One region of the Nesterenkonia flava genome, then DNA from elsewhere that is predicted to be linked to it. Evidence: predicted binding sites of a transcription regulator. Region 1 holds the regulator's gene; the other holds the start of a gene.
What was found. The regulator HrcA, encoded in region 1, represses chaperone genes, less so after heat shock. The targets are predictions, from matches to a motif close to TTNGCACTCGNNNNNNNCGAGTGCNAA.
Positions count from the first base shown of each region.

Region 2: a site for HrcA is predicted at 1,694-1,720, ahead of groL (chaperonin GroEL). Genes of this name have one in related genera too.

Region 1 covers NZ_JAVKGT010000001.1:149,636-153,045, reverse strand. The annotation lists gene RH857_RS00715 (DUF3097 family protein) at 1-865, opposite strand, end outside; gene hrcA (heat-inducible transcriptional repressor HrcA) at 977-2,005, shown strand; gene dnaJ (molecular chaperone DnaJ) at 2,018-3,145, shown strand; gene RH857_RS00700 (16S rRNA (uracil(1498)-N(3))-methyltransferase) at 3,142-3,410, shown strand, end outside.
Region 2 covers NZ_JAVKGT010000030.1:24,774-28,183, forward strand. The annotation lists gene RH857_RS10825 (uracil-DNA glycosylase) at 50-739, opposite strand; gene RH857_RS10830 (LytR C-terminal domain-containing protein) at 837-1,460, shown strand; gene groL (chaperonin GroEL) at 1,861-3,410, shown strand, end outside.

The sequences.
Region 1 (3,410 bases):
CAGTGACGAAATCGATCAGTTCCTCGACCCGGCCCAAGAGGCTGGGCTCGAGGTCGGCGTAGCTTCGGACCCGACCAAGAATCTGCTTCCACCCATGGGCGATGTCACGCTGGTTCCGCGCCGGCCACCCGAGGGCTCGCAGTGTCCCTACCTTGATGTCGGTGCCGCGGGGAATGGTGGGCCACTGCTTCAGTCCCAGCAGCTGGGGTTTGACGGCCTGCCAGACATCTACATAGGGATGCCCCAGCACCAGGACGTTGCCGCGGGCTCCCGGCAGGGACATCGCGGCCTCCGCGATGCGCGTTTCCTTGGAGCCGCTGACCAGGTGGTCCAGCAGCACCCCGATGCGCCGCTGGGGGCCGGGCTGGAACGCTTCGATCGCCGCCACGAGGTCATCAGCTCCGTGGAGAGGTTCGACGACGATACCCTCCACGCGCAGGTCATAGCCCCACACTTTCTCCACCAGCTCCGCGTCGTGGGTCCCCTCAACCCAGATGCGGGAGGCGCGCGCGGTGCGGGCACGTGCAGTGGCCACCGCGAAGGAGCCTGAGGCGGTGCGCGTCGGGCCGGCCGCCGTCGTGGGCTGTGGTGCAGGGGGCGCCAGCTCCACGGGCTCGCCGTCAATGAGAAATCCGTGGCCGAGCGGAAACGCCCGGACCTTGCCGCGCCGGTCCTCCAGGCGAACCACCTGTACGCCGCCGGCCTTCTCGACTCCGATCACTGCTCCGACCCAGCCGGAGTCAGCCTCCTCCACCACCGTGCCGTGCTCAGCTGCCACGGAGGGCACCTGGCGGAACTGGCGTCGTCGTCTCTCACTCAGGTCCTGGGCGCCCCAGGAGGAGTAGTCGGTGAAGTTCGGTGTCACAGGCTCGGAGCCTAGCAACCGCGGGTGGCGGATGCTGGGCAGCAACGCACAAGCTTGTAGAATTAGCAGTCAAAGAACGCGAGTGCTAATGACTCAGCTCGGAGGTGTGACGTGTCGGATACCCGCAGGCTCCATGTGCTGCGCGCCATTGTGGAGGACTATGTCCACACCCGCGAGCCCGTGGGCTCCAAGGCCCTTGTGGAGCGCCATCACTTGGAGGTCTCGCCGGCCACGATCCGCAATGATATGGCCCATCTGGAAGAGGAGGGACTGATCATGGCGCCCCACACCTCCGCGGGGCGCATCCCCACGGATCAGGGGTATCGCCTGTTCGTGGACCGGATCACCGAGGTTCGACCGCTCTCAAAGGCTGAGCGCAAAGCCATGGATGCCCTGGTCGAGGCCGCCGACGACTATGAGTCCATGCTGGAGCAGACCGTGCGCCTGCTGGCTATGCTCACCAACCAGGTCGCGGTGATCCAGCACCCTCAGCAGTCCACGGCCAAGATCCGTCACGTGGACGTGGTGCAGATGAGCCCGCACAAGGCCCTGACCATCGTGATCCTCTCCTCCGGCAGGGTGGAGCAGCGCATGGTCACGCTGTCGGATGACATCGACGAGGATTCCCTGCACCGCATCGGCCAGCGGCTCTCCGAGCAGCTCTACCACCGGTCTGCATCAGCCACCCCGCTGCCCCTGGATGAACTGATCGGCTCCGTGGAGCCGGCGCTGCAGCCGCCCATGGCGGTCATCGCCAACGCCGTAGAGGCCATTCTTGAGGCGGGGCGAGTGGATCGCATCATCATGGCCGGGACTGCTAACCTCGCCAAGTCGGGCGGTGACCTGGGACCGGCCATCGGACCCATCCTGGAAGCGCTCGAGGAGCAGGTCGTGCTGCTGCGGCTGCTGCACGAGATGCAGCAGGATCAGCGGGGGCTCTCCGTGGCCATTGGTCGGGAGACCTCCCACGACTCCCTGGCCGAGACCTCTGTGGTTGCCGCGGAGTACGTCACGACCGGCCCCGGGGGTGAGGGCGCCAAGCTCGGCGTCGTCGGCCCCACGCGCATGGACTACGGCTCCACCATGTCCGCGGTCCGTGCCATGGCCCGATACCTGTCCCGCATACTCTCTGAAGGGTGAGAACCAACACGCATGAGCTCTGACTACTACGAGGCGCTCGGCGTCAGCCGCGACGCATCGGCCGAGGAGATCAAGAAGGCCTACCGCAAGAAGGCCCGCAAGCTCCATCCCGATGTGAACCCTGGAGAGGACGCCGAAGAGCAGTTCAAACTCCTGGGCACCGCCTACGAGGTCCTCTCCGATCCGGAGAAGCGCCGGAACTACGACACCACGGGCGACCCCAACGGACGGCCGGCCGGCGGATTCGGCGGTGCAGGAGGTGGCGGATTCGGCGGGTTCAGCGACATCTTCGAGACCTTCTTCGGGGGAGGAGGATCCGGCGGTCCTGCCTCGCGCACCCGGCGGGGCCAGGACTCTTTGATCCGTGTGCGCATCGACCTGCGCGATGCGGTCTTCGGGACCACCAAGGAGATCGAGGTCGAGACTGCTGTGACCTGCAGTGAGTGCAACGGCTCCTGCATGCGCCCGGGCACGACGCCGACCACCTGCCCCGACTGTCACGGGCAGGGACAGATCCAGCGGCCCATGCGCTCCATCCTCGGCACCGTCATTCAGACTCAGACGTGCGCCCGATGCGCTGGCTTCGGCAACATCATTGAGGACCCGTGCCAGGAGTGCGACGGGCAGGGCCGGGTGCGTGAGCGCAAGAGCCTGAAGATCAAGATCCCTGCCGGGGTGGATAAGGGTAACCGCATCCATCTGGCTGGCGAGGGCGAGGCCGGGTTGGCCGGAGGGCCTGCGGGCGATCTCTTTGTTGAGGTCGACATCCGACCCCACGAGGTCTTCACGCGGCGAGGCAATGACCTGCATGCGACCGTGACCGTGCCGATGACTGCCGCGGCCCTGGGCACCACCGTGACGCTGGAGACCTTCGACGGCGAGGAGGAGGTCGAGGTCAAGCCGGGCACGCAGTCCGGCCAGGTCCTGACTCTGCGCGGCAAGGGCGTATCGCACCTGCGCGGCTCGGGCCGGGGCGATCTGAAGATTCACCTGAAGGTGGAGACGCCCACGAAGCTCACCGACAAGCAGCGTGAGCTGCTGCGGATGCTGGCCGAGGAGCGCGGCGAGGAGCTCGGCGAATCCACCACCGAGCATCGCGGGGTATTCGCGAAGCTGCGTGAGGCCTGGGACTCCCTGTGACCGCGCCCCTGTTCCATCTCACCCCCGATGCCCTGCAGGAGGCTGCAGTGGGACAGACCGTGGTGCTCGATGGAGCTGAGGGCCACCATGCGGCGACCGTCATGCGTCTGGGGGTGGGGGAGCAGGTCCTGCTCTCGGACACCCGGACCCGACGAGTTGCCGGCGTCGTGGTGGAAACCGGGTCCGGGGCCCTCACCGTGGAGGTCCGCGAAGTTCATGATGAGTCAGAGCCCCTGCCCCGGCTGGTGCTCGTACAGGCTCTGGC
Region 2 (3,410 bases), on a different contig from region 1:
CGACGCCCCCGTGTGCTAGCGCGGTGGTGACGTTTCCGCTCGGGGGCTGCTAGGAGATTCGCCAGTCGATGGGTGCGGAGCCCAGTTCCTTCAGCGCCGCATTGGTCCGGGAGAACGGTCGGGACCCGAAGAACCCGCGGCTGGCGGACAGAGGTGAAGGATGCGGGGAGACGATGACGCGGGTGTGCGCCCCGGACTCGAGAAGTGGCTGCAGCTGGCGCGCCTGGGCTCCCCACAGGATGGAGACGAGAGGCTGACCCCGCTCCACCAGTGCGCAGACCGCCGCTTCGGTGATCTGCTCCCAGCCCAGGCCACGGTGCGACGCCGGAGCCCCAGCGGTCACCGTCAGGACCCGGTTGAGCATCAGCACGCCTTGGTCCGCCCACGCGGTGAGGTCCCCGTGGGCGGCTGGCTCGATCCCCAGGTCACTGTGCAGCTCCTTATAGATGTTCTGCAGGCTCCGCGGCAGAGGACGCACATCGGCAGCGACGGCAAAGGACATGCCGATCGGGTGGCCGGGGGTCGGATAAGGGTCCTGTCCGATGACCAGAACCCGAACGTCCTGAAACGGCTGGCGGAACGCGCGCAGGATGTTCTCGGGTGCGGGCAGGATCTGTTCACCGGCCTGCCGCCGGGCCGTGAGGGCTTCGGCGACGGACGCGAACTGCTGAGTCTGGGAGGCCAGGGCGGTCTCCCAGCCGGCTTCCAAGGGTGCAATGAGATTCTCTGAGACACTCACCCGTTCCACTGTAGCGGTGGGGCGGATATGCGCGGCTCAGCGCCGCCTGCGCCGTAGGATGGGTGCGAATGCAAGCACCACGTGAGGACGACACCCCATGAGCCAGTTCCCCCATGATGAGTTCGACGACGTCCCCCCGTACAAGCAGGGGGAGGCTGGAAAGCACCGCGCGCCCGGCGCCGCTGCCGCCAACGGTGTCTCGGGTGGGGGTCTGAAGTGGATCGGCCTGCTGGCCGCCTTCTGCCTGTTCGTCGGTGCCTTCGCCTACTTCATCCTTCCGCTGTTCACCGGCGATGACGAACCTGAGGCCGCGGACGAGACCCAGGAGACCGAGCAGGAGCAGCCCGCCGAAGGCGAGGAGGGTGCCGAGGGCGAAGAAGGTGCCGAAGGGGAAGAAGGCACTGAAGGGGAGGCCGACGCCGCGGGCGAGGCTGATATGGACTTCCCCATCTACGTCTACAACTATGACGGCACCCCGGGGGTGGCTGGCTCCGTGCGTTCCCAGCTGGAGAATGCTGGTTTCAACGTCACGGGCCAGGACAACTGGAGCTCGGGCTGGAACACCTGCGGCGAGACCGCACCCGTGGTGGTCCACCCGCCGGCAGAAGAGGCCACCGCGGCCCAGATCGCTGCTGAGCTCGGTGCCGCAACCTGTGCCAGCGACGGCTGGACTGAGGCCGGCATCATTGCCGTAGCGGTGGGGGCCGAGAGCGCGCAGTAGCCCCCGTTATCCCCAGGTTTTTCGCCCCCGGCGCAATGCGACCGGGGGCGAACTGCATCCACGGTCATGGCGCGCCTTTATCCCTTCCGTTAGCTCTCTAGCGTCTTGCACTCCATTCGGGCGCGGCCCACGCCGAGCTGGGCGCGCCGCGGGTCCCTTCGCCCTCACTTTCCCGCCGAGTGCAAGCCTTCTTAGTGTCTTGCACTCGGCGGGGGAGAGTGCTAAAAATTGGACTAGCACTCTCGTGTCGAGACTGCTAAGCAGCAGAACCTGACAGGTGAGGCCGTATGACGTCTCCGGTGACGCGGAGACTGGCCGTCCGTCGCGGGCATCTGACAAGGTTCGACCGGAGAACGTCACTGTTCGTCAGATATCTAGGTCCAGGAAGGACACGTGCCATATGGCTAAGACCATTGCATTCGACGAAGAGGCCCGCCGCGGCCTCGAGCGGGGTCTGAACACCCTCGCCGACGCCGTCAAGGTCACCTTGGGCCCCCGCGGCCGCAACGTTGTGCTCGAGAAGTCCTGGGGTGCCCCCACCATCACCAACGACGGTGTCTCCATCGCTAAGGAGATCGAGCTCGAGGATCCCTACGAGAAGATCGGCGCCGAGCTCGTCAAGGAAGTCGCCAAGAAGACCGACGACGTCGCTGGCGACGGCACCACCACCGCTACCGTTCTTGCCCAGGCCCTCGTCAAGGAAGGCCTGCGCAACGTGGCCGCTGGCGCTGATCCGGTGGGCCTGAAGCGCGGCATCGACAAGGCCGTGGAGGCCGTCACCGCCGAGCTGTTCCAGTCCGCCAAGGAGATCGAGACCACCGAGCAGATCGCTGCCACCGCCTCCATCTCCGCTGCCGACAAGCAGATCGGTGAGCTGATCGCCCAGGCCCTGGACAAGGTGGGCAAGGAAGGCGTCATCACCGTCGAGGAGTCCAACACCTTCGGGCTCGAGCTGGAGCTCACTGAGGGCATGCGCTTCGACAAGGGCTACCTCTCCGGCTACTTCGTCACCGACGCGGAGCGCCAGGAAGCAGTTCTGGAGGACCCCTACATCCTCATCGCCAACTCCAAGATCTCCTCCGTGAAGGATGTCATCGGCATCCTGGAGCAGGTCATGCAGTCCGGCAAGCCCCTGCTGGTCATCGCCGAGGACGTTGAGGGCGAGGCTCTGGCAGCTCTGGTCGTCAACAAGCTCAAGGGCACCTTCAAGTCCGTGGCCGTGAAGGCCCCCGGCTTCGGTGACCGCCGCAAAGCCATGCTGGCCGACATCGCCATCCTCACCGGCGGTCAGGTCATCGCCGAAGAGGTCGGTCTGAAGCTGGAGAACGCCACCCTCGACCTGCTGGGCACCGCCCGCAAGGTGGTCGTCACCAAGGACGAGACCACCATCGTGGAGGGCGCAGGCGACGCCGACGAGATCGCCGGTCGCGTCAACCAGATCAAGGCTGAGATCGAGCACACCGACTCGGATTACGACCGCGAGAAGCTGCAGGAGCGGCTGGCCAAGCTGGCCGGCGGCGTGGCCGTCATCAAGGCCGGTGCTGCCACCGAGGTGGAGCTCAAGGAGCGCAAGCACCGCATTGAGGACGCTGTGCGCAACGCTAAGGCCGCTGTGGACGAGGGCATCGTCGCCGGCGGCGGCGTGGCCCTGATCCAGGCCGGCAAGCGCGCCTTCGAGTCCCTCTCCCTGGAGGGCGATGAGGCCACCGGTGCCAACATCGTCAAGGTCGCCATCGAGGCTCCGCTGAAGCAGATCGCCATCAACGCAGGCCTGGAGGCCGGCGTCGTGGCGGAGAAGGTCAAGGGCCTGCCCGACGGCACCGGCCTGAACGCTGCCACCGGCGAGTACGAGGACCTGCTGGAGGCCGGCGTCAACGACCCGGTCAAGGTGACCCGCTCTGCTCTGCAGAACGCTGCCTCCATCGCCTCCCTGTTCCTGACCACCGAGGC